Regions from separate parts of the Rhodococcus sp. P3_B8 genome, predicted to be linked through region 1. Evidence: riboswitches for the same ligand, from Rfam matches in the RefSeq annotation. Region 1 holds a riboswitch; the other holds the start of a gene.
What was found. Region 1 has a riboswitch for glycine ahead of AC1D1G_RS12040 (DUF5058 family protein). Riboswitches for the same ligand answer to the same signal wherever they lie in the genome.

Region 1 (5,630 bases):
CGCGCTGTCCACCGCGCGGGTCCGACGACGCATACCGACCGGTTTCGACCGGCCCTAGGAGTTCCCCCCATGACTGCACAGCCTGAGTCACCCCCCGTCGCTCCGCTCGCCCCTGAACGATTCCCCGTCGCTCCGCTCGCCCCTGACGGCCGCCGACTGCTCCGCCTCGAAGTCCGCAACGCTCAGACCCCGGTCGAACGCAAACCGTCGTGGATGAAGGTGCAGATGCGGACAGGCCCCGAATACCGGGACCTCGCCGCCCTCGTCGAACGCGAGAACCTGCACACCGTGTGCCAGGAAGCGGGATGTCCCAACATCTTCGAATGCTGGGAGGACCGAGAGGCGACCTTCCTCATCGGCGGAAGCCAGTGCACCCGGCGGTGCGACTTCTGCCAGATCGACACCGGCCGGCCCGCCGCACTCGACCGGGGCGAACCCAGGAGGGTCGCGGAGTCGGTGCAGACCATGGGCCTTCGGTACGCCACCGTCACCGGGGTCGCCCGCGACGATCTGTGGGACGGCGGCGCCTGGCTGTACGCGGAGACGGTCCGGCAGATTCACGAACTGTGCCCGGGCACTGGCGTCGAACTGCTGATCCCCGATTTCAACGCCGATGCCGCGCAACTACGCAAGGTGTTCGACACCCGCCCGGAAGTACTCGCGCACAATGTGGAGACTGTTCCCCGGATATTCCGTCGTATCCGCCCTGCCTTCACGTACGAGCGGTCCCTCGAGGTGATCACACGGGCTCGGGAGGACGGCCTGATCACCAAGTCGAACCTGATCCTCGGGATGGGGGAGACCACGGACGAGGTGATTCAGGCCCTCCGGGACCTGCACGCGGCCGGCTGCCAGTTGATCACGATCACGCAGTATCTGCGGCCGTCGGCCCGGCACCATCCGGTGGCACGGTGGGCGACGCCGGACGAGTTCGTCATGCTCGACGGGATCGCCCGCGAGATCGGCTTCCTCGGCGTCCTGTCCGGTCCGCTCGTGCGCTCCTCCTATCGGGCCGGCCGCCTCCACGCGGAGGCCGTCGCCGCAACCGCAGTTCACTGAACCCCACCCTCTTCCGTTCCAGCAAGGAGTTCCCATGTCCCACCGATCTGCAGATGTCGTCATCCTCGGCGGCGGTTCCGGCGGCTACGCGGCCGCCATCCGCTCGGCCGAACTGGGCCGTTCGGTCATCCTCGTCGAGGAGAACGAACTGGGCGGCACCTGCCTGCATCAGGGGTGCATTCCGACGAAGGCGCTGCTGCACTCCGCCGAGGTCGCGGACAGTGCCCGCACCGCCTCGCAGTTCGGTATCGACGTCACGTTCGACGGTGTCGACCTCGAGAAGGTCCTGAGCTACCAGAACACCATCGTCACCCGACTGCACAAGGGACTGCAGGGCCTCGTCGACTCGTACGGCATCACCGTCGTCAACGGCCGCGGCCGGTTGGTCGGACCCAACGGAGTGGAGGTCGACGACGAGCTGATCACGGGCGCCGCCGTCGTCCTGGCAACGGGGTCGTCGCCGAAGACGCTGCCCGGCATCAGCATCGGCGGCCGGGTCGTCACCAGCGACGAGGCTCTCGTGTTGCCGTCCGTCCCGAAGAAGGCGATCATCCTGGGCGGCGGCGTCATCGGCGTCGAATTCGCCAGTGTCTGGGCGTCGTTCGGTGCGTCGGTGACGATCGTCGAGGCGATGCCACGGCTGGTGCCGAACGAGGACGAGACGATCTCCAAGTACCTCGAGCGGGCATTCCGCCGCCGCAAGATCGCCGCGAAGACAGGTGTGCGGGTGACGGAGGTGACGCAGGACGAGGACGCGGTGTCCGTCACCCTCGACTCCGGCGACGTACTCGACGCCGACGTCCTGCTGGTCGCAGTGGGGCGCGGACCCAACACCGCGTCCATGGGGTACGAGGAGACCGGAGTGATGCTCGACAAGGGCTTCGTGGTGACCAGTGATCGACTGCGCACCACGGTCCCGAACGTCTTCGCGGTCGGCGACATCGTCCCCGGGCTCCAGCTGGCCCACCGCGGGTTCCAGCAGGGCATCTTCGTGGCGGAGGAAATCGCCGGGCTCCGTCCCGAGGTCATCGACGAGACCGGCATCCCGCGGGTCACCTACTCCCACCCCGAGGTCGCGTCCGTCGGGTTGACCGAGACCGCGGCCCAGGAGAAGTTCGGCGAGACCGTCGAGACCGTCACCTACGACCTCGCCGGCAACGGCAAGAGCCAGATCCTCAAGACGTCGGGGGCGGTCAAACTCGTGGTGGCGCCGACCGGGGTCGTCGTCGGCGTGCACATGGTCGGCGACCGTGTCGGTGAGCTGATCGGTGAGGCGCAGCTGCTCTACAACTTCGAGGTCGACGCCGCGCAGGCGGCGAAGTTCGTGCACGCCCACCCCACGCAGGGCGAGGCGCTCGGTGAGGCACTGATGGCAGTGGCCGGCAAGCCACTCCACGTCCACGGCTGACCCCCATGTGAGTGGCAAAGTGTGCTGGCGCACGCTTTGCCACTCACATGGGGTGTTCGGCATGCGAACGCGCACTGGCGATTTCCGACCAGGAACTGCTGTGAGTTAACACGCCGGAACGGTGAAGTCATGCTTTCGTAATACGTCTGCGGAACAGTACGTCTCGAGTCAGTTCGATTCGGAACCATCTCGATGGTTTCTCCCTATGAACCTGGCTGGAGAGTTCCGGGACCGTGTCCCGGGCGCCGAAGGAGCAAGTACCCACAAACTCTCAGGCACCAGGACAGTCAGGGTCGGGAACTCTGGAGAGCAGCGTGTCGGCTGTAACGGCACGTTCACCGACGGGGCACGATGACCACTCGCACGAGTGTGTCTCCAAACTCTCAGGTTACGGAACAGAGCGGGTGTCAGCCGAGGTGATCCACCGGATCACCCTCACATCGCTCGAGCAATCGGTTCACCGGTTGCTCACTCTCCCTGGGAGATTCATGAATGTGACTGCTAGTGGGGCATCCACGGACATCATGGCTGTCGCCAACTCGCCAGTTCTCTGGGTGGCCGTTGCCGGCATCTTCGTCGTCATAGTCGTGCAGTCGGCGATCTACATGACCGCGGTCCGCAAGGTGGCACCCGTCGCGGACATGTCGCCGGAAGACATGAAAGTCTCGTTCCGCTCCGGCGCCGTCTCGGCGATCGGACCGTCCCTGGCGGTCTGCCTCGTGGCGATCGCCCTGCTCGCCCTCTTCGGCACGCCCGCCGTCCTGGCCCGCATCGGCCTGATCGGTTCCGCCGCGTACGACGTGTCCGCGGCCAGCATCGCCGCCGACTCCATGGGCGCGAAACTCGGTACCGACACCTACACCCAGAACGTCTTCGTCGTCGCATTCTTCGCGATGAGCATCGGCGGCGTGATGTGGATGCTGTCCGCGCTCGTCCTCACCCCGCTGCTCAAGCGGGGTGACGCGAAGATCCGCACGGTGAATCCGGCGTTGATGGCGGTCGTTCCGTCCGCGGCCCTGATCGGCGCGTTCGCGTCGCTGGGCTTCCAGGAACTCACGAAGTCCAGCTATCACATCGTTGCGTTCGCCGCCTCCGCGGTCGCAATGGGGATCTGCCTGTTCGTGGCCCGGACGTTCGGCAAGGGCTGGCTCCGTGAATGGGGGCTGGGCATTTCGATCCTCGTCGCCCTCACCGTCACCTACCTGGTCACCTCCTGATTCACGACACGCACGGAAAGGACTTTTCGATGACTACCGACGAAGCCGTAACGGTGTCCACCGGCGCGCGTGAACTCGCCGAGTTCGACAAGACGACGTCCCGCTGGGGTCGGATCACGATGATCGTGGGGCTGCTTTTGTCGATCGGTGCGCCCCTGTACCTGGTGTTCTCGGGTGAGGTAAACGTCACCGCAGGCCAGTTGTGGACCGCGTTCGCCGCGGTGGCCGGGACATTCTTCATCATCTGGCTGGTCGAACCCCTGACCTATTTCCCCATCCTCGGCCCGGCCGCGATGTACCAGGCGTTCATGATCGGCAACATCGCGAACAAGCTGTTGCCGGCCGCGCTGATCGCGCAGACGAACATCGGAGCCAAACCGGGAACCAAGCGGGCCGAACTGGCTGCGGTCCTGGCGATCTGCGGCGCCGCGATGGTGCACCTCGTGTCCCTGGCCGTGTTCGTGGGGCTGCTCGGCACCTGGCTGATCAGCGTGATTCCCGCCGACATCGTGACCGTCACCCGTTCCTACATCCTTCCCTCGGTCCTGGGGGCGGTCCTCGTGCAGGCGATCGTGTCGATGAAGCAGCCCCGGGCCACGGTGGTCGCGCTGCTGGTGGCCGCGGTCGTCACGTTCGTCGTGGTTCCGGCGATGCCGAGCCTCGCGCTGTCGTCCACCGCCATCGCGGTGATCGTGACGGCGGTCCTCGCCTGGTTCCTGCGGAACAAGAACGACCAGAGCCCGGCCGAGCTCGCGACCATCGAGTAAGAATCGATACGCGGAGATATCTCACCTTCACCTGATTCGAAAGAAGGCTCCATGACCGACCTGCCGATTGCGCTCACCGACGAGCTGCGGACGAAGATGCACGACCTCTACTACCACCTGCACGCGCACCCGGAACTGTCCATGCAGGAACACAAGACCGCCGAGCTGATCCAGAGTTCCCTCGTCGCCCTCGGGATCGACACGTTCGTCTGCGGCGGCACCGGAGTGGTCGGTGTCCTGACCAACGGTGAGGGCCCCACGGTGGCCTTCCGCGCCGATTCCGATGGGCTGCCGATCGCGGAAGACACCGGCGTCGACTACGCCAGCGCCGCCACCGGACACCTCGACGACGGCACCGAGGTGCCGGTGATGCACGGCTGCGGCCACGACACACACGTGGCCACCCTGCTCACCGTCGCCGAACTGCTCGCAGGCGCGCGGGAGGCGTGGGCCGGAACGATCGTGTTCCTCTTCCAGCCCGGCGAGGAAACGGCCGCCGGGGCGAAGGCGATGGTCGAGGACGGCCTGTGGGACCGGGCACCCAAGCCGGAGATCGTCTTCGGGCAGCACGTCGGGCCGATGTTGGCCGGCACCGTGCACGTCACGAGCGGCGACGCGATGGCCATGGCCGATTCGCTGAAGGTCACCGTCTACGGCCAGGGGTCGCACGGCTCCCAGCCCCAGGATTCGATCGACCCGATCATCCAGGGCGTCAACATGATCAACCGCATCCAGACCATCGTGTCCCGCGAAGTTCACCCCATGAAGCCGGCGGTCGTCACAGTCGCCACGTTCCATGCGGGGCTGAAGGAGAACATCATCGCGGACCGGGCCGAGTTCACGATCAACGTGCGCACCCTCGACCCCGAGGTGCGTGAGCAGGTCAATGCCGCGCTGCGCCGCATCATCTACGCCGAGGCCGACGCGTCCGGGGCGCCGAAGCCGCTGATCGAGGAGCTGTACACGTTCCCGCGCAACTACAACGATCCCGACGCCACCGCCGAACTCGTCGCCGAGCTGCAGAAAGTGCTGGGCGAGAACAACGTCACGCCGTCGTCTCCGATGATGGGCTCGGAGGACTTCGGTCTGCTCGCCGAGGCGATCGGCGTGCCGTCGGTGTTCTGGATGTTCGGTGGCCACACCGCGGAGACCCTCGAGAGCGGAAACCCTGTGCCGGTG
Region 2 (17,619 bases), on a different contig from region 1:
CGGCACCAACGCCATCCCCGACGACGGCGGCGCGGAGGCCGGTGCCTCCTACAACAAGGTCCGCGGCGACAAGGTCATCGCCTGGGCCCGCACCTTCCTCGACACCGCCGCCCCCCTGACGACCGGCTCGCACGCCGACGCCGCCCGCTACACCGTCGACGGCACCGCCCTGACCGTGCAGCTCGCCGACGGCACGATCACCGGGCTCGCGGAGCCGGGCAAGTTCGTCGGCTACCTCGGCGACCCGGCCGCCCCGACCAGTGTGCTGCTGCGCAATCACGGGTTGCACGCGGAAATCCAGATCGACCCCACCTCCCCGATCGGCCAAACGGACGCGGCCGGGGTCAAGGATGTGGTGCTCGAGTCCGCGGTCACCACCATCATGGACTTCGAGGACTCCGTCGCCGCCGTCGACGCCGACGACAAGGTGATCGGCTACCGCAACTGGCTGGGCCTGAACCGCGGCGACCTGACCGAGGAGATGACCAAGGGCGGCAAAAGTTTCACCCGCCGCCTCAACGGCGACCGCACCTACACCGCCGCGGACGGGTCCGAGCTCACCCTGCACGGGCGGTCGCTGCTGTTCGTCCGCAACGTCGGGCATTTGATGACCACCCCGGCGATCCTGCACGGCGACGGCACCGAAATCCCCGAGGGCATCCTCGACGCCCTGATCACCTCCCTGTGCGCCGTCCACGGACTCAGCACGGGCGATCAGACGGGGCCGTTGGTCAACTCCCGCACCGGGTCGATCTACATCGTCAAACCCAAGCAGCACGGCCCCGACGAGGTCGCGTTCACCACCGAACTGTTCGGCCGCATCGAGCAGGTGTTGGGGCTGCCCGCCAACACCCTCAAGGTCGGCATCATGGACGAGGAACGCCGCACCACCGTCAACCTCGCCGCCTGCATCCGGGAGGCGTCGGAGCGGGTGGTGTTCATCAACACCGGGTTCCTCGACCGCACCGGCGACGAGATCCACACCTCGATGGAGGCCGGGCCGATGATCCGCAAGGCCGAGATGAAGAAGCAGACCTGGATCACCGCCTACGAGGACTGGAACGTCGACACCGGTCTGGCCTGCGGGTTGCAGGGGCGGGCGCAGATCGGCAAGGGCATGTGGGCGATGACCGAGCTGATGGCCGAGATGCTCGAGCAGAAGATCGGCCACCCCAAGGCCGGCGCGAACACCGCATGGGTGCCGTCCCCGACCGGGGCCACCCTGCACGCCACCCACTACCACCAGGTCGACGTCGTCGCCGTCCAGGACCGGCTGACGGGGACCCGGCGGGCCACCCTCGACGAGATCCTCACCATCCCCCTCGCCCCGAACACCGACTGGTCCGAGGCCGAGAAGCAGGAAGAGCTCGACAACAACTGCCAGTCCATCCTCGGCTACGTGGTCCGCTGGATCGACGCCGGCGTCGGCTGCTCCAAGGTCCCCGACATCCACGACGTCGCCCTGATGGAAGACCGCGCCACCCTCCGCATCTCCTCCCAGCTGCTGGCGAACTGGATCCGGCACGCAGTGGTCACCGCCGACCAGGTCGTGCAGTCGCTGCAACGGATGGCCCCGGTCGTGGACCGGCAGAACCAGAACGACCCCACCTACCGGCCCCTGGCCCCCGACTTCGACACCAACATCGCCTTCCAGGCCGCGAAGGAACTGATCCTCGACGGCACCAAGCAGCCGTCGGGCTACACCGAACCGATCCTGCACCGCCGCCGCCGCGAATACAAAGCAGCCAACGCCTGACCGGTCGCCCCCCACGTGAGTGGCAAAGCGTGCTCGCGCACGCTTTGCCACTCACGTGTCAGGTCGGGTTGATCCTGCGCATCACTACACTGCGAGGGTCAACGTCGAACTCGTCGGACAGGGGCTGGAAAGCACGTGGGGCAGCATCGCGGCGAATCGCGCGCCAGGGGTATCAGCAGGGGGCCTTTGATCGTGCTCGGTCTCGTCGTCGTGATCGCGGCAGGTGTCGTGGGCTGGTTCCAGTTGCGTGACCGGATCACCGATCAGGGCGTGGCTGCCGCGGGCGCCTGCGTGGAAGGCGAATCCGTGCTCGCGGTCGCGGCGGATCCCGACATCGCACCCCAGCTCCAGACTCTCGCCGACCATTTCACGGAGACTGCCCCGGTGATCCGCGATCAGTGCGTGTCGGTGACGGTCACCGCCGTCGCGTCCGACACCGTGCGCGACGCCTTGTCCGCGGGGCCGGACGGCCCGTGGGACGCAGCGGCGCTCGGGCCTCGCCCCGCTCTGTGGATTCCGTCGAGCTCGCATTCCGTCAAGCAGGTGTCAGCGACCGGCGTCATCAGCGGCGAAGCGCGTCCCGTGGCGACCAGCCCCGTCGTGCTCGCGGTCCGGACGGCGTTCGCGAACGCGCCGGGCACGCCGGCGATCGACTGGAAGGACTTGCCGTCGCTGCAGACCGGCCGCGACTCCCTCGCGACTCTCGGCCTGCCGGGCTGGGGCAGCCTGGGGATGGCGCTCCCCGTCGGCCCCGGCGCCGAGAGCACGGAGATGGCAGTCGAAGCGGTTGCAGCCGCGGTCGCGGGAAGCCCCACGGGTCCGGTGACGGAGGAGCAGGCTCGTTCTGTTCCCGTCACGTCGGCACTCACCGGTCTGGCGCTCGGCTACGAGGCGTCGTCGGGGACGAAGCCCGCGACGACGCGGGAGGCGCTCACCGCGCTGGCCGAGCAGGGCGATCCCGCCACCTCCGGCATCCACGCGGTCGCGGCCACCGAACAGCAGGTCTACCAGGCCCTGCGCGACGCACCCGGAGCCGACATCACCACATCGATGCCGAAAGGCCCGACACCCGTGGCAGATCACCCCGCGGCCGTTCTGGCCGGCCCGTCCGTCGACGAGACACAGAGCCGCGCCGCCGCGCAGTTCGCGGAGTTCGTCCGTCGACCCGAACAGGCACAGGTCCTGGCCGACGCCGGGTTCCGCGTCGAGGGACTCGCCCGGCCCGACGACACCGCGCTGGCCTTTCCCGGTTTCGAATCCACCCTCGTTCCCGCCGATGCGGCCGCTGCGGCCGAGCTGATGCAGGTGATCCGGAATCCGATCACCCCCCGCACCTCCACCGTCCTGCTCGACGTTTCCAGCTCGATGGGAGAGCGCGAGGGGACGGCGACGCGCCTCGCGAACACGACGGCAGCGCTCACAGCCCACGTCGACCGTTCTCCGGACTCGTCGAACCTCGGGCTGTGGGAGTACAGCACGACGCTCGACGGGTCGCGGCCGTACACGACCGTGGTCGCGACCGGTCCCCTCTCGGCGGGCGGTTTCACGGAGGGCACCCGCAGGCAGGCACTCGACGCCCGGCTCGCCAAGGCGACACCCGCCACCGGGTCTTCGACGTACACGTCGCTCGAAGCGGCCTACAAGAGCGCGGTGGACGGATACACGCCGGGCCGCACCAACTCGGTGCTGCTCGTCACCGACGGGGCCAACGACGACTCCGTTGCCCGCGCGGATCTGCTGTCCGCCATCGCTGCGGCCTCGAGCACGTCGAAGCCGGTGCGCATCGACGTGGTGACGATCGGCGAGAACTCCGACCTCAACACGTTGCAGGCGTTGGCCGATCGCACCGGCGGGTCGCTGGAGAAGGTCGCGTCCTCGGACGGAGCGGCACTGCCGACCGCGATCAGCAAGCTGCTGTCGTGACGAGGCTCCTGGTCTTCGCGGTCTTCCTCGCACTCGTCACATGGTGGCTCCATCGGCGACTCGTGCGGGCCACCGGGCTCGGCCGGCCCTGGTCGGTGGTCGTCGACGTGACCCTCGTGGTCCTGTGGGTTCTCGCGGTCATCGGCGTCGGCAGCGGCGAAGCCTTCGATCCGGGATGGGCGCGTCCCCCGGGATGGGTGGGCTGGGTGTGGCTCGGCGCGATGTTCTATCTGGTGCTCGGGCTTCTCCTGGTCGCGTTGGTGTCGCTGCTGACGCGGCTGTTCGGCCGCCTGCGCGGCACCGGGAACGACGAACAGGTCGATCTGTCGCGGCGGCGAAGCCTGCGCATCGCCACCGCCGTCGTGGTGGTGGGTGCCGTCGGCGCCGCCGGCTACGGGGTGTCGGAGGCCGCGCGGCCGCGGATCGTGCGGGTTCGGGTGCCGCTGAAGCGTCTGCCCGCCGAGTTCGACGGTGTGCGTGTGGCGCTCGTGTCCGACCTTCACGTCGGCCCGGCGCGGGGAGTGGATTTCACCCGGCGGGTCGTCGACCTGGTAAACGCGCAGCAGCCGGATCTCGTCGCGATCGCGGGCGATCTGGTCGACGGGACCGTCGCCAAGGTGTCGCCCGATCTGCAACCGCTCGGCGACCTCGAGGCCCCGCTCGGGGTGTTCGGTGTCAGTGGCAATCACGAGTTCTACGCCGACGACGGTGGTCGCTGGCTGGATGTGTGGGACCGGCTGGGCATCCGGACGCTGCGCAACGAGCGCGCGACGATCACCCGGGGCGGCGCCACCCTCGACGTCGCGGGCATCCACGACTATTCCTCGCCGGCCCCGTACGAACCCGACCTTCCGGCCGCGCTCGCCGGACGCGACCCGTCGACGTTCGTCGTGCTGCTCGCGCACGAACCGCGGCAGGCACTGGAAGCGTCCGACCTCGGTGTCGACCTGCAACTGTCGGGGCACACGCACGGCGGGCAGATGTGGCCGCTGCGTTATCTGGTGCCGCTGCAGCAGCCGTCGGTGACGGGATTGGACCGCATCGGGAACACCGTCCTCTACACGACCCGTGGTGTGGGCACGTGGGGTCCGCCCGTGCGGGTGGGCGCCCCACCGGAGATCACGATCCTCGAGCTGGTGCGCGAGGACTGAGCGAGCGATGCCCGCCCCGCGTGAGCGGGACGGGCATCGGCTGTGTCAGGCGTCTTCGAATGCGGAGATCGGCGGGCAGGAGCACACGAGATTGCGGTCGCCGTGTGCACCGTCGATGCGCCGCACCGCCGGCCACACCTTCGGCCGTGCCTTGCCTCGGGGGAAGACCGCCGTCTCACGGGTGTAGGGGTGGTTCCACTCCGCGACCAGGCAACCGGACGTGTGCGGGGCACCGCGCAGCGGGTTGTCGTCCACCGGCCACTCCCCCGCGCCCACGCGGTCGATCTCGGCGCGGATCGCGATCATCGCCTCGCAGAAGGCGTCGATCTCTTCGAGGTTCTCGCTCTCGGTGGGCTCCACCATCAGGGTGCCCGCCACCGGGAAGCTCATCGTCGGTGCGTGGAAACCGTAGTCGGCGAGGCGCTTTGCGACGTCGTCCACGGTCACACCGGTGTCCTTGGTGATCGGCCGGAGGTCGAGGATGCACTCGTGTGCCACCATTCCGCCCTCGCCGGTGTAGAGGACCGGGAAGTACTCGTCCAGGCGGCGCGCGATGTAGTTGGCCGAGGCGATGGCGGTCAGGCTTGCGCGGCGCAGCCCGACGGCGCCCATCATCCGGATGTACGCCCACGTGATCGGGAGGATCGACGCACTGCCGTAGGGGGCCGCGGAGATCGGTCCGGCTGTGCCGAGTTCCGGTGCGAGCGGATGTCCGGGCAGGAACGGCGTGAGGTGGGACCGCACACCGATCGGACCGACGCCGGGGCCACCGCCACCGTGCGGGATGCAGAACGTCTTGTGCAGGTTGAGGTGGCTCACGTCGCCGCCGAACCGGCCGGGACGGGCCAGGCCGACCAGGGCGTTGAGGTTGGCGCCGTCGACGTACACCTGGCCGCCGGCGTCGTGGACGGCGGCGCAGATGTCGGCGATCTCGTGCTCGTACACACCGTGTGTGGACGGGTAGGTGATCATGATCGCCGCGAGGCGCTCGGCATGGTCGGCGATCTTCGCCCGCAGGTCGTCCAGATCCACGTCACCGTTCGGGCGGCAGGCGACGACCTCGACGCGCATCCCGGCCATGACCGCGGATGCGGCGTTGGTGCCGTGGGCGCTCGACGGGATGAGGCAGGTGTCGCGGTGGTCGTCTCCGCGGCTGAGGTGGTAGTTACGGATCGCGAGCAGCCCCGCGTACTCGCCCTGGCTACCGGCATTCGGCTGCAGGCTGACCGCGTCGTAGCCGGTGACGGCCACGAGCCAGTTCTCGAGGTCCTTGATGATGCGGAGGATTCCCGGTGTGTCCCCGGTCGGCGCGAACGGGTGCAGTCCGGCGAACGCGGGCCAGGTGATCGCTTCCATCTCGGCGGTGGCATTGAGCTTCATCGTGCACGAACCGAGGGGGATCATGCTGCGGTCGAGTGCGATGTCCTTGTCGGACAACGCCCGCAGGTAGCGCAGCATCGCCGTCTCGGTGCGATACCGGGTGAAGGCCTCGTGCTGCAAGTAGTCGGATCCGCGGAGCTGCGCGTCGGGGACGGACGTGCCCGCTTCCTCGGTCACGGCGCCTTCGCCGCCGAACGCCGCCAGCACCTGGGCGACGTCGTCGGCAGTGGTGGCCTCGTCACACGCGATGGCGACGTGATCGGCGTCGACGAACCGCAGGTTGATGCCGGCGTCCTTCGCCTTCGCCACCACGTCCGCGGCTCTGCCGGCGACTCGAACGAGGATCGTGTCGAAGAAGTGCTCGTGTACGACGACGGCCCCGGTCCTGCGGAGCGCGGCGGCCAGGGAGTGCGCCGTGTTCGCCACGCGCAGGGCGATCGCCTTCAGTCCCTCGGCGCCGTGGTAGCTGGCGTACATGGCCGCCAGAATCGCCAGCAGCACCTGAGCGGTGCAGATATTCGACGTCGCCTTCTCGCGGCGAATGTGCTGCTCGCGGGTCTGCAGCGCCAGCCGGTACGCCTTGTCACCGTCGGCATCGACGGAGACGCCCACCAGACGGCCGGGGAGCTGACGTGCATGCTTGGTGTGCACGGCGAGGTAACCGGCGTGCGGGCCACCGAAGCCCATGGGGACACCGAACCGCTGGGTGGTGCCGAAGCAGGCGTCGGCCCCGATCTCGCCGGGCGGGGTGAGGAGTGTGAGTGCCAGCAGATCCGCCCCGACCGCGACCAGTGCGCCGCGCTCGTGGGCGGCGGCGATCACGTCGGTGTAGTCGACGATGCGGCCGGACCCGCCAGGCATCTGCGCGAGGACGCCGAAGAAGTCACCGTCCGGAAGGCCGGCGGACAGGTCGGCCACCACGATCTCGATGCCGAGCGGCTCGGCCCGGGTTTCGACGACGGCCAGCGTCTGCGGGAACAGGTCGGCGTCGACGACGAACCGCGGGGACTTGCTCTTGCTCGCCCGGCGCAGCAGCGTCATCGCCTCGGCGGCGGCGGTGGCTTCGTCGAGCATCGACGAGTTGGCGACCTCCATGCCGGTCAGGTCGGCGACCATCGTCTGGAAGTTGAGGAGCGCTTCGAGGCGGCCCTGGCTGATCTCGGGCTGGTACGGCGTGTAGGCCGTGTACCAGGCCGGGTTCTCGATGATGTTCCGGATCAGCACCGGCGGGGTGAGGGTGTCGTAGTAGCCGAGACCGATCATGGACGTCGCCACGGTGTTCTGCGCGGCGAGTGCGGACAGTTCGGCGAGCGCTTCGTGCTCGGACACCGGTGCAGGCAGCGCGTCGAGGCCGTCGGCGATGCCGCCCGTCACCCCGTCCAGGATGACGGCGGGGACGGCCTTCGACGCGAGGTCGTCGAGCGAATCGGCTCCGACCAGTTCGAGAATGTGCGCGAGTTCCGCAGCGTTCGGGCCGACATGACGATCGGCGAATGTACGGCTTCCAGCGTCGATCACGACAACTCCCAAGCAGTTCGGAGGATCAGGACACGCCCCGCGTAGCGGAACGTCCCTCCCCCTCTGTCGCCTGCTCGAATCGAGCGCCTGAGAGATTCGGTACCGTCATTCGGGTGTGAAGACGGCCCTTTCCCCGTGGGCGGGTGGGTGCTCCCACCGCTTTCCAGAGACGTCGGAGCCCGCACGGTCCTGTCTGCCTGAGAGATTGACGGGGAGGTGTTGCTCCTTCGGCGCCCGAACTCCCGCACACACGATGTTTCTGTGCTTGCGGTGCCCGGAACTCTCCCGCACGGCGTCGACGCACCGCCAGTCTATGTCACGGCTGCAGATGGCGGCGCAGGCAGCGCCGCGCTCCGATGGATGCGGGCTAGCCCGTCTTGCGGCTCGCGCGGTTCTTGCGTCGCGACGCCAGTTCGTCCTCGGGGCTCTGTTCGCTCTCGCCGCCATCGGCGCGCTCGGCCGGGAAATCGGCGATGGTGCCGGTCAGTTCGCGCATCGCACCGCTCACCGCGATACCGAAGACACCCTGCCCGCCCTGGAGCAGATCGACGACCTCTTCGGGGGACGTGCACTCGTAGACCGTGGTCCCGTCCGAGAAAAGTGTGATCTTGGCCAAGTCCCGCACTCCGCGCTTACGGAGGTGGTCGACGGCCACTCGGATGTTCTGCAAGGATATTCCGGTGTCGAGCAGACGCTTGACGATCTTGAGGACGAGGATGTCTTTGAACGAGTACAGCCGTTGGCTGCCCGAACCTGCTGCGCCACGAATGGACGGCACGACGAGCGACGTGCGAGCCCAGTAATCGAGCTGGCGGTAGGTGATTCCCGCGATCTGGCAGGCGATGGGGACGCGGTATCCGACGAGGTCGTCGGGCACGGAATCGTCCGGGAAGAGGCCCGGTTGGATCTCCTCGGAGCTGAATTCGGACTCGGCAACGTTGTCGCCGGGCGCAAGATTCAGCGCATTCTCCTGCGGCCGATCTCCCACTGACTACTCCCTCTCGCATGTTGCACTGAACCCGACGATCAGTGCGCCTGTGACGCGCGTCGCCAGTGCCCGCGGCACAGCCACAGCACATCGAGCGGCGCAAGCGCCACCAGTGACATCGAGCAAGTCCGTACCCTGAACCTACTCAGCGTACGCCCGATACAATCTGCAGGGCAGAAAATCACTGCACTGAACGCTATGACTCCGAAGAGACGGGGTCAACGCAACGCGCCGGAGGAACCTCAACCGTTACTCCGCGCCCGAGGCTTTTCCGACGGCGCAAACTAGCCGTCGGTTGCCTTGAAATCGTCCGGCGACACGGACTCGAGGAATTCCTTGAACTTCTCGACCTCGTCCTCGCGCTCGTCGGGCATAACCAGACCGGCCTCCGTGAGTACCGCTTCCTCGGCGAAGATCGGCACCCCGATTCGCAGTGCGATGGCGATGGAGTCGGACGGGCGGGCCGAGACGCGGGTGTTCTGGTCGAACACGAGGTCGGCATAGAACGTGCCCTCGCGCAGGTCCACGATGCGAACTTCCTTCAGGGTGCGACCGAAGGCTTCGATCAGGTTCTTGATGAGATCGTGGGTCAGCGGACGCGCAGGCTCGACGCCCTGCTGTTCGAGTGCGATCGCGGTGGCCTCGGTCTGGCCGATCCAGATGGGCAGGTACCGCTCGCCGTCGGTTTCACGCAACAGCAGAACAGGTTGACTTTGGGGTTGCTCGACACGAACTCCGATCACGTGCATTTCGCTCATCGCGTCTGCCTCCACCCTGCAATGGTCCGTCCGCGGCACACAATGCCGTACCAGGATTCTATTCGATTCGTGTCTGCTCTTCGACCGTACAGCCGTTCGAGCGCAGCGTCGTTGGGAAGTGGGGACGGTCGGCGGGTTCACCTCACCGATCGAGCGCACCCCGGACTGCCGACTTCACCAGGCAGGTGTGCAACGTCAGAGACAGGGCGGCCAGTTCGCGCACCATCTCCTCGGCGCGATCACGGGCGCCGGCGTCGCGGCCCTTGGCGACAGGCCCGGCGATCTGCGCGACCAGCCCGGCCTCGCGGTCGGCCGCCAGCTTGAACGCCCTCAGGTGCCGCACCTCGAGTCCGAACTCGGACATCGCCCTCGCGGTGCGCGCCAGTGTCACCGCGTCCTCGTCGAAGAATCCCGCCGGCCCGGGAACGACCAGGCCTCCGCGGGTCAGTTCGCCGAGGAACTTCTCGTCGATCCCTGCCCGGGCGATCAGATCGTCGCGGCTGATCCGCACCTCGCGGTCGGTGAGGAACTCCTCCGGGGACACCTCGCCCGGGGCCACCGTGAGCGCGCGCGGCCGGCGCGGCGAAGAATCGCCTGCGCCGACCGTGGCCACACCTCTGTCGATGGCCTCGAGCTGCTCCTTGATGACCTTCAGCGGCAGATACTGATCGCGCTGCGCAGTGAGGACGTAGCGCAGTCGTTCACAGTCGGCGATCGAGAATCGCCGATACCCCGAGGGAGTGCGCTGGGGGCTGATGAGACCCTCGGCTTCGAGGAATCGGATCTTCGAGATCGTCACATCAGGAAAATCGGGGCGGAGTCGATCCAGCACGGAGCCGATCGACATCCCCGATTGCGCCTGCTGCTGCCGCACCGCGGTCATTGGCTACCCGCACCAGCTGACGTCTCACCGATCTGCGAGCCACCGGCAGCGGTCCGGGGTCCGGTCAGGAAGACCAGTCGGAACTTGCCGATCTGGACCTCGTCACCGTTCGCCAGGACAGCCGAGTCGACCGGCTCCCGGTTGACGTAGGTGCCGTTGAGGCTGCCGACGTCGACCACCTGGAACTCGTCGTCCTCCTGACGGAACTCCGCATGACGACGGCTGACGGTCACGTCGTCGAGGAAGATGTCGCTGTCGGGATGCCGTCCCGCGGACGTCGTCGGCTGGTCGAGCAGGAAGCGCGACCCTGCGTTCGGTCCACGCTTGACGACGAGCAGAGCAGAGCCTGCGGGCAGTCCCTCCACACCCGACACCGGAGCTTCCGGAGCCTGGGTTGCCGAGGAGTTGTCGAGCTCATTGAGAAAGTCCGCGCGGAAGACCGACGTGGTTTCCGCCGGCGTCTCCCCATAGACCGCGTCGTTGCCGTTCTCGCTCACCGTTTCTCCTCCTAGTTCGATCATCCAGCAAGATTCGCTGGACTACGCAATGCCACTCGGTACTACATAATTCGGTTCCCGTGCACATTAACTTCTGTGCAAACTCCCACGATCACATTCAAACTACGGACCTGCGCCCCGACACGGCACATGCGTTCAACATCGACCGTACCCTGCGCACGCCGGTGCGTGTAGTGAGACAGGCCGCCAGCACATTACGAACCGGTATTCCGACAGCGGATTTTTCCGGCAACCCGGTTTCCGGGCTGTCGGCACCTTCCGAAACCATCCGATTACCGCCTCGCGTGTTCTCGGGAAATTATCCTGCCGTGATGTCTGCATAGCCGGCGGCGTCCAGCATTTCGGCCAGTGCCGCGTCGAGGGTCGCCTCGTCGTCGACACCGAGGTCCACCAGCCACCCCTGCCCGTAGGGCGCGGAGTTCACGAGTTCCGGGTTGCCGTCCAGATCGGCATTGGCGGCAACGACTTTCGCCGTCAGCGGGGCGAAGATGTCGGAGACGCTCTTGGTGGATTCCACCTCGCCGAACGATTCGCCCGCCGTCACGGCCTCGTCGACCGCCGGAAGCTGGACGAACACGACGTCGCCGAGCTGGGACTGCGCGAAATCGGTGATGCCGACGCGTACCGTCGTGGGCCCCGTCCGCTCGACCCACTCGTGTTCGGCGGTGTACCGACGATCGGCGGGAATTTCGAGCTCACTCACAGTGGCTTCCTTTCGATGGCAATCCGCGGGCGGATGCGAAGATCAATTTCCGGGCTGAGCGTATTGGCGAGGTTTCGCCTCCCGCAAGGCGGCGATCGTGACCTGCTGCGATTGTTCGATCGTCAGCTGTCCGCCGCTGCGCGCGACCGTGTCGACCACCCCGCCGGGAATGTTCAGGGCCGCCGCCAGAGTCGGCGGATCACCGATGGCGACCACGCCGTAGGGGGCGTTCACCTTCCGGCCGTCCACCGACACGCCGCCGGCCGAACCGGACACCCAGGAGTCGACGCCGATCCGGATGGGCGGGCCGTCCGCACCCTGGATCTGGACGGCTTCGGCACCGGCGGCACGCAATTCCTGCACGAGGTCGAGCAGGACCTCGGAGCCGACTCCCTTGTTGGGGTCGGTGATGCGCATCGTCACCCCGGGACCGGTGGCCGGTGCGCTGCCGACCTGGATCGACAGCGCCGTCAACCGGGCCTGCGCCTCGTCGAGCGCCGCTCCGGAACTGCCGCTCTGTTGCAACGTTGCCAAGGTCTGTTCCAGCGATGCGATCTCCTGCCGCAGGGCAGCCTCCCGCTGGTTCAGCGTGTCCAGGACGACCAGGAGATCGGCCGGGCTCGCCGAGTCGAGGGTGTCACCGGACCCGGTGTTCTTCACCTGCGTGACGATCGCGATTCCCAGCCCGCCGAGCAGGAGCGCGGCCAGCAGCGCGAAGACGACGTGCGATCGCTGCGACGTCGCCGGTTCGTTCCCGTGCAGTTCGTGTCTGCCCTCGTGTCCGCTCACGCCGCGCTCACGCCCCGAACAGACGTCGCCGGAGGGCGGCCGCGTTGCCGAAGATGCGGATGCCCAGCACGACGACGATCGCGGTGGACAGCTGGGTTCCGACACCGAGTTGGTCACCGAGCCACACGATCAGGGCGGCCACCAGGACGTTGAACACGAACGAGACGACGAACACCTTCGAGTCGAAGATCTCGTCGAGGTACGCGCGCAGTCCGCCGAACACCGCGTCGAGCGCGGCGACGACGGCGATGGGCAGGTAGGGCTGCACGGCGTCGGGCACTTGCGGGCTGAACACCACGCCCAGCACGATGCCCACGATCAGGGCGAGCACCCCGTAGATCGCGGATCCGCCCTTCAGTGCTGCCTTCATTCGTGTGACTCCTCCATTCGACTCCGCCGTTGTCATCGTGTTCCCACTTCCCGGGCTGCCCGCACTTCCCGCGCCGGGGCGGCGGGCAAGTGGAGATCGTCGGCCTCCGCCACCGCGAAGCCGATGCCGTACAGCTGCGCCACGCTGGACATCCGCAGATAGGCGTCGCTCACCACGAATCCGGTCTGCATCGGTCCCTGCGGGCCGATCGCGGAGACCACGTACGGCGAGAACACCGGCTGGTTGTCCACGAGCATCGCGCCACCCGCCTGGCGGATCGTCACCGACGGGCCGATCCGCACGTCGCCGACCGCGATGGCCTCGGCGCCGCTCGCCCACAGCGAATTGACGACCGACTGGAGGTCGCGGTCGAGCACCACGGCCTTCCCCCCGACACTGCGCTGGGACGAGTCGGAGAGGTTGGGCTTGGCTGCGGGGTCCGTCAACGTCACGGTCAGGCCGGGACCGTGCACGGCCTCGACTCCGGCATCCCCCTCGAGGCCGCGAAGCTCGTCGAGCAGTGCCGCGCCTCGGGCGTCGCCGGCCAGCGCGGTGGCGCGCGCGTCGTCGGTCTGTGTCGACAGCGTGTCCCGGGTGGCGGCGAGGGCGCCCGCCCGATCCTCTGCGTCCTGCACCTTGCTCAGGAGTTCGGACCGCACCTGCTCGGTGCCGGGGATGCGTTCGGTGGCCTGGCGGTAGGCGACCGACAGCACGAGCCCGACGAGCAGCGCGCCGATCGCGATCCACACCTGCTGACCGACCCGTGTCTGCCGTGAATGTCCCTGTTCACGATCCTCGGCCGCACCCTCGTACCCGGGGTCCAGATGATCGTTCATCAGGGACTGCAGCAGGGACGGCACCGGATTCCTGCGGATTCCGGAATCTGTCCGTTTCATCACTGGACCTCGTGTTCGTCGCCGCCCGGTCCTCGCACGGGAACGGTGCGCGCGACGGTCAGCGCGTTCACGGTGTAGAGCAGCCCGGTCCACACGTAGAGCACCGTGCCCCAGATCAGGAGCGCCGCGCCGAGCGGCTGCGCCACGGTCGCGATGCTCCAGTCACCGTGCGCCGCGAGGGTCATCGGCAGCGCGAACATCAGCAGGAAGGTGGCACCCTTGCCGAGGTACATCACGTCGGGGGGCGGCAGACCGCGCCGTCGGTAGATGATCAGCGTCAGCGCGAGAACGGCGTCGCGGCCGATCAGGATCGCCGCGACCCACCACGGGATGAACCCGCGCAGGACGAACGTCACCAGCGTCGTGACGACGTAGAGGCGATCGACGAAGGGGTCGAGCAGCGCACCCAGCTTCGACGACTGGTCGAGGATCCGCGCCAGCTTGCCGTCGAGCCAGTCGGTGAAGCCGCTGATCATGAGGATCGCGAGTGCCCACCCGTCGGAGTGGGTGACGAGCAGCAGGTACACGAACAGCGGCACGCCGAGGAGTCGAACCACGCTCAGGAGGTTCGGGACGGTCACGATCCGGTCCGACCGCACAGTGTCCCGGTCCACCGAATTCACCAAAATCTCCCCAGCGTCGAGTGCGGACCTGTTTTCGGGCGCTCGTCGCACCGCTCTCGCCACTCTTCCACAACCGGGATGGTGTTCAGTCGATCGTCCCGTCCGTCCGGCCGTGTCACTCGCCCCGCGCAACGTCCGGTCGCGGTGGGGCCGGGACGCGCGCGACGGCGTCCGCGGTCAGACTTCCCAGGTACAGCCACCCGTCGTGCTCCCGCACACCTGTGACGGGGGAATAGCTGCCCTTGCCTCCGCGCAGGCTGTGCACGATCTCGCCGCGGTGATCGAGGGCGATCACCCAGCCGGCGTGCTCCGGATTCGGCTGCACGGCCTCCGGCAGATTCGCCGCGACGATGCGCAGCGTGGGATAGGGCGCGAGCAGGTCGAGCAAGCGCATCCGCGGGCTGTAGAGCGCCACCCAGAACAGGCCGTCCCGTGTCTGGGACGTCATGTTGTCCGGTATGCCGGGCAGATTCGCGGCCCACACCGACGCCGCACCCTGCGACGGGCCGGTCAGGTCGACGCGGGAGATCTGGTACGAGCCGGTCTCGGCGACGAGGACGAAAGATTCGTCCGAGGCCAGTCCCACACCGTTGGCGAACTGCAGTCCCTCGGCGAGGAGGTCGGTCTCCCCCGTCCGCGGGTCCAGACGCAGCAGACGGCCGGTCCCGCGGTGCTCGAGAAGGTCGTAGCGGTGGTCGGCGATCGTGAAGTGCGCCGAGGAGTCGGTGAAGTACACGATGCCGTCCCGGCCGACCGCCGAGTTGTTGCACGCCACGAGTGGGCGCCCGGCCGCGGCGTCGGCGAGCACGTCGACGCGTCCCTTGTCGTCGACCCGCAGCACACCGCGCTCGGCGTCGCAGATCAGGAACCTGCCGTCGTCGAGGACCTCGACCCCGAGGGGGCGCCCGTGGGTGTTCGCGAGTTCGGTGGCGTGTCCGTGGCTGTCGAACCGCCAGATCCGGCCGTCGTTGCCTCCGGTGACCACCCGGCCGTCGTGATCGACGGCGACGTCCTCCGGGCCTTCTCCGGCGGGGAGCGTCCAGCGGTGCGCGTCGTCGAGCACCCTGTTGGGAGCGAGCACTCCCGTGAGCGTCGGCGGCGGCGGGGCGTGCCAGACGACGGGGTCGACACCGGTGCGGTCGAGCTTGCGGGCGAGAGACTCGAAGAGGGTCACGAACTGTGAGATTAGTCGTGTCCGCCAGTCGATATGGTCTCGCTAACGCCAGGCGAACACCGGCTGGTCGAATCCGTCGATGCGCGTGTGTCTCCCGTGCAGCGCGACCTCCCGGAACTGGTACACGACCGCGCCGGTGGGGGCATGCACGAGGTGACGGCGGAACGGCCATTGGATCACCGGTTTCGACGATTCGGGGATCTCGACGAACCGCGGCTCCGCGTCGATCTCGGGAACGCCCACCGAGAACACTTCCGCCACTTCCTCGCGGTTGGGGACGAGCGACGTGATCGGCTGGTCCGACCACACGACGAACGGGGTGATGACGTACCCGGAGCGGGTGACGTAGTCGTCGAGCCTGCCGAGCACCGCGGACGGCTCCACGTCGAGGCCGAGTTCCTCGTGCAGCTCGCGCCGGGCGGCGTCCTCGCCGGTCTCCCCCGGATCCACTCCGCCGCCGGGCAACGCGAACTGCCCCGGATGCGCACGCATCTTGCTCGGGCGCATGGTCAGCGGAACGGCCTGACCGTCGGCGCCATCGTTCATCACGGCGATCACGACCGCCGCGGACCGCCGATTCGTCGGGTCCACGATCCGTGGTTCGAACCGTGCCAGCGCGTCGGCGAGCCGTTCCCTGCTCAGTGCGTGCCCATTCACCATCACCCGACAGTATCGCCAGTCGCGGCGAAACCCACGCTCCGATCCCCCGCGTTTCGAACCCCGCGCCGGCCGTCAGCCGAGCAATTGCTGCCGGATCTCGTTCTTGAGCACCTTCCCCAGTGTGGAACGAGGCAGATCGGGCCAGACCAGGATTTCCTTCGGGGTCTTCACGCTGCCGATGCGCGCTTTCACGAACGCCGTGAGTGCGTCGGCCTCGATCGGTGTTCCGGCTCGGGACTGGACGACGGCGACGACACGTTCACCCCATTTCTCGTCGGGGAGCCCGATCACCCCGCAGTCCTGGATTCCGGGGTACGCCATGAGCGCCTGTTCCACCTCGACGGAATAGACGTTGAATCCGCCGGTGATGATCATGTCCTTGGACCGGTCGACGATGTACAGAAAGTTGTCGTCGTCGAGGTACCCGATGTCGCCCGTGTGATGCCAGCCGTGCGCCGACGCCTCCTGCGTCGCAACAAGATTCTTGTAGTACCCCGTCATGACGAGCGAGCTGCGCACGACCACTTCGCCTCGCTCACCGGCAGGCAGCAGCGTCCCCTGCCCGTCCATGATGGCGACGGTGACCAGCGGGGAGGGCCTGCCTGCGGAGCTCAGCCGGGCTGTCGCCACCGAGCCGTCGGCGTGGAAATGGTCTTTCGGCGCCATCGTCGCGATCATCATCGGCGCCTCGCTCTGCCCGAACAGCTGGGCCATCACGGGCCCGATCCGGGTCAGCGCTTCTTCGAGCCGGGTCGGCGAGATCGGTGCCGCGCCATACCAGAAGCATTGCAGCGAACTCAGGTCCGTCGTCGGCAGGTCGGCGTGGTCCAGCAGCATGTAGATCAGGGTCGGCGGAAGGAAGGTGTGGGTGACGCGGTCCCGGTCGATGTGCGCGAGGAACTGCCCCAGGTCGGGCGTGGGCATGATGACCACCTGTCCGCCGAGGGCGAGAATTGGAAAACACAGGACACCGGCCGCGTGCGTCAAAGGCGCGAGGGCGAGGTAGACCGGTCTGCCGTCGAACGGGTAGCTCATCAGGGTCAGCGCAGACATCGTCTCGATGTTCCGGCCGGTGAGCATCACCCCCTTCGGCCTCCCCGTCGTCCCGCCGGTGCCGACGATCAGTGCGAGATCGTCGACCGGCTCGACGTCGAGACGTTCGGTACCCAGCCAGTCGTCGAACGGGTGGGCGTACTCCTCGTCGCCGTCGAGACACACGAGCGTCGTCAGCAGCGGCAACTGCCGACGGATCCGATCGACCAAGGGCGCGAACGCCTTCTGGAAGATCAAGCAGCGACAGTCGAAGAGGGCGAGCAGGTCCCGATTCTCCGCCGCCTCGTTCCGCGGGTTGATCGGGCACCACACCGCCCCCGCCCGGCTGATCCCGAAGACGCACGAGAACGCGGTCGGATCGTTGCCGGACAGGACGGCCACCTTGTCACCGGCGGCGATCCCCGACCGGGCCAGCGCGGCCGCGACGCGCCGGCTCAGGTCCTGTACATCGGCGTACGACAGCGTCCGGTCACCCA

Region 2: it holds a riboswitch for glycine, as region 1 does, so the genes downstream of both, gcvP (aminomethyl-transferring glycine dehydrogenase) here and AC1D1G_RS12040 (DUF5058 family protein) in region 1, are expected to answer to the same signal.

The regions. Positions count from the first base shown of each region.
Region 1 covers NZ_JBFUGT010000023.1:60,963-66,592, forward strand. Annotated here, with positions in the region: gene lipA (lipoyl synthase) at 70-1,059, shown strand; gene lpdA (dihydrolipoyl dehydrogenase) at 1,094-2,467, shown strand; glycine riboswitch at 2,673-2,764, shown strand; glycine riboswitch at 2,768-2,868, shown strand; gene AC1D1G_RS12040 (DUF5058 family protein) at 2,956-3,684, shown strand; gene AC1D1G_RS12045 (hypothetical protein) at 3,714-4,451, shown strand; gene AC1D1G_RS12050 (amidohydrolase) at 4,503-5,630, shown strand, end outside.
Region 2 covers NZ_JBFUGT010000018.1:2,930-20,548, reverse strand. Annotated here, with positions in the region: gene AC1D1G_RS09970 (malate synthase G) at 1-1,756, shown strand, start outside; gene AC1D1G_RS09965 (substrate-binding domain-containing protein) at 1,949-3,679, shown strand; gene AC1D1G_RS09960 (metallophosphoesterase) at 3,676-4,830, shown strand; gene gcvP (aminomethyl-transferring glycine dehydrogenase) at 4,876-7,728, opposite strand; glycine riboswitch at 7,903-8,026, opposite strand; gene AC1D1G_RS09950 (MerR family transcriptional regulator) at 8,096-8,716, opposite strand; gene AC1D1G_RS09945 (bifunctional nuclease family protein) at 9,001-9,474, opposite strand; gene ftsR (transcriptional regulator FtsR) at 9,617-10,357, opposite strand; gene odhI (oxoglutarate dehydrogenase inhibitor Odhl) at 10,354-10,878, opposite strand; gene gcvH (glycine cleavage system protein GcvH) at 11,174-11,578, opposite strand; gene AC1D1G_RS09925 (DUF881 domain-containing protein) at 11,621-12,367, opposite strand; gene AC1D1G_RS09920 (small basic family protein) at 12,375-12,737, opposite strand; gene AC1D1G_RS09915 (DUF881 domain-containing protein) at 12,770-13,633, opposite strand; gene AC1D1G_RS09910 (CDP-alcohol phosphatidyltransferase family protein) at 13,633-14,256, opposite strand; gene AC1D1G_RS09905 (SMP-30/gluconolactonase/LRE family protein) at 14,372-15,430, opposite strand; gene AC1D1G_RS09900 (NUDIX hydrolase) at 15,473-16,090, opposite strand; gene AC1D1G_RS09895 (acyl-CoA synthetase) at 16,163-17,619, opposite strand, start outside.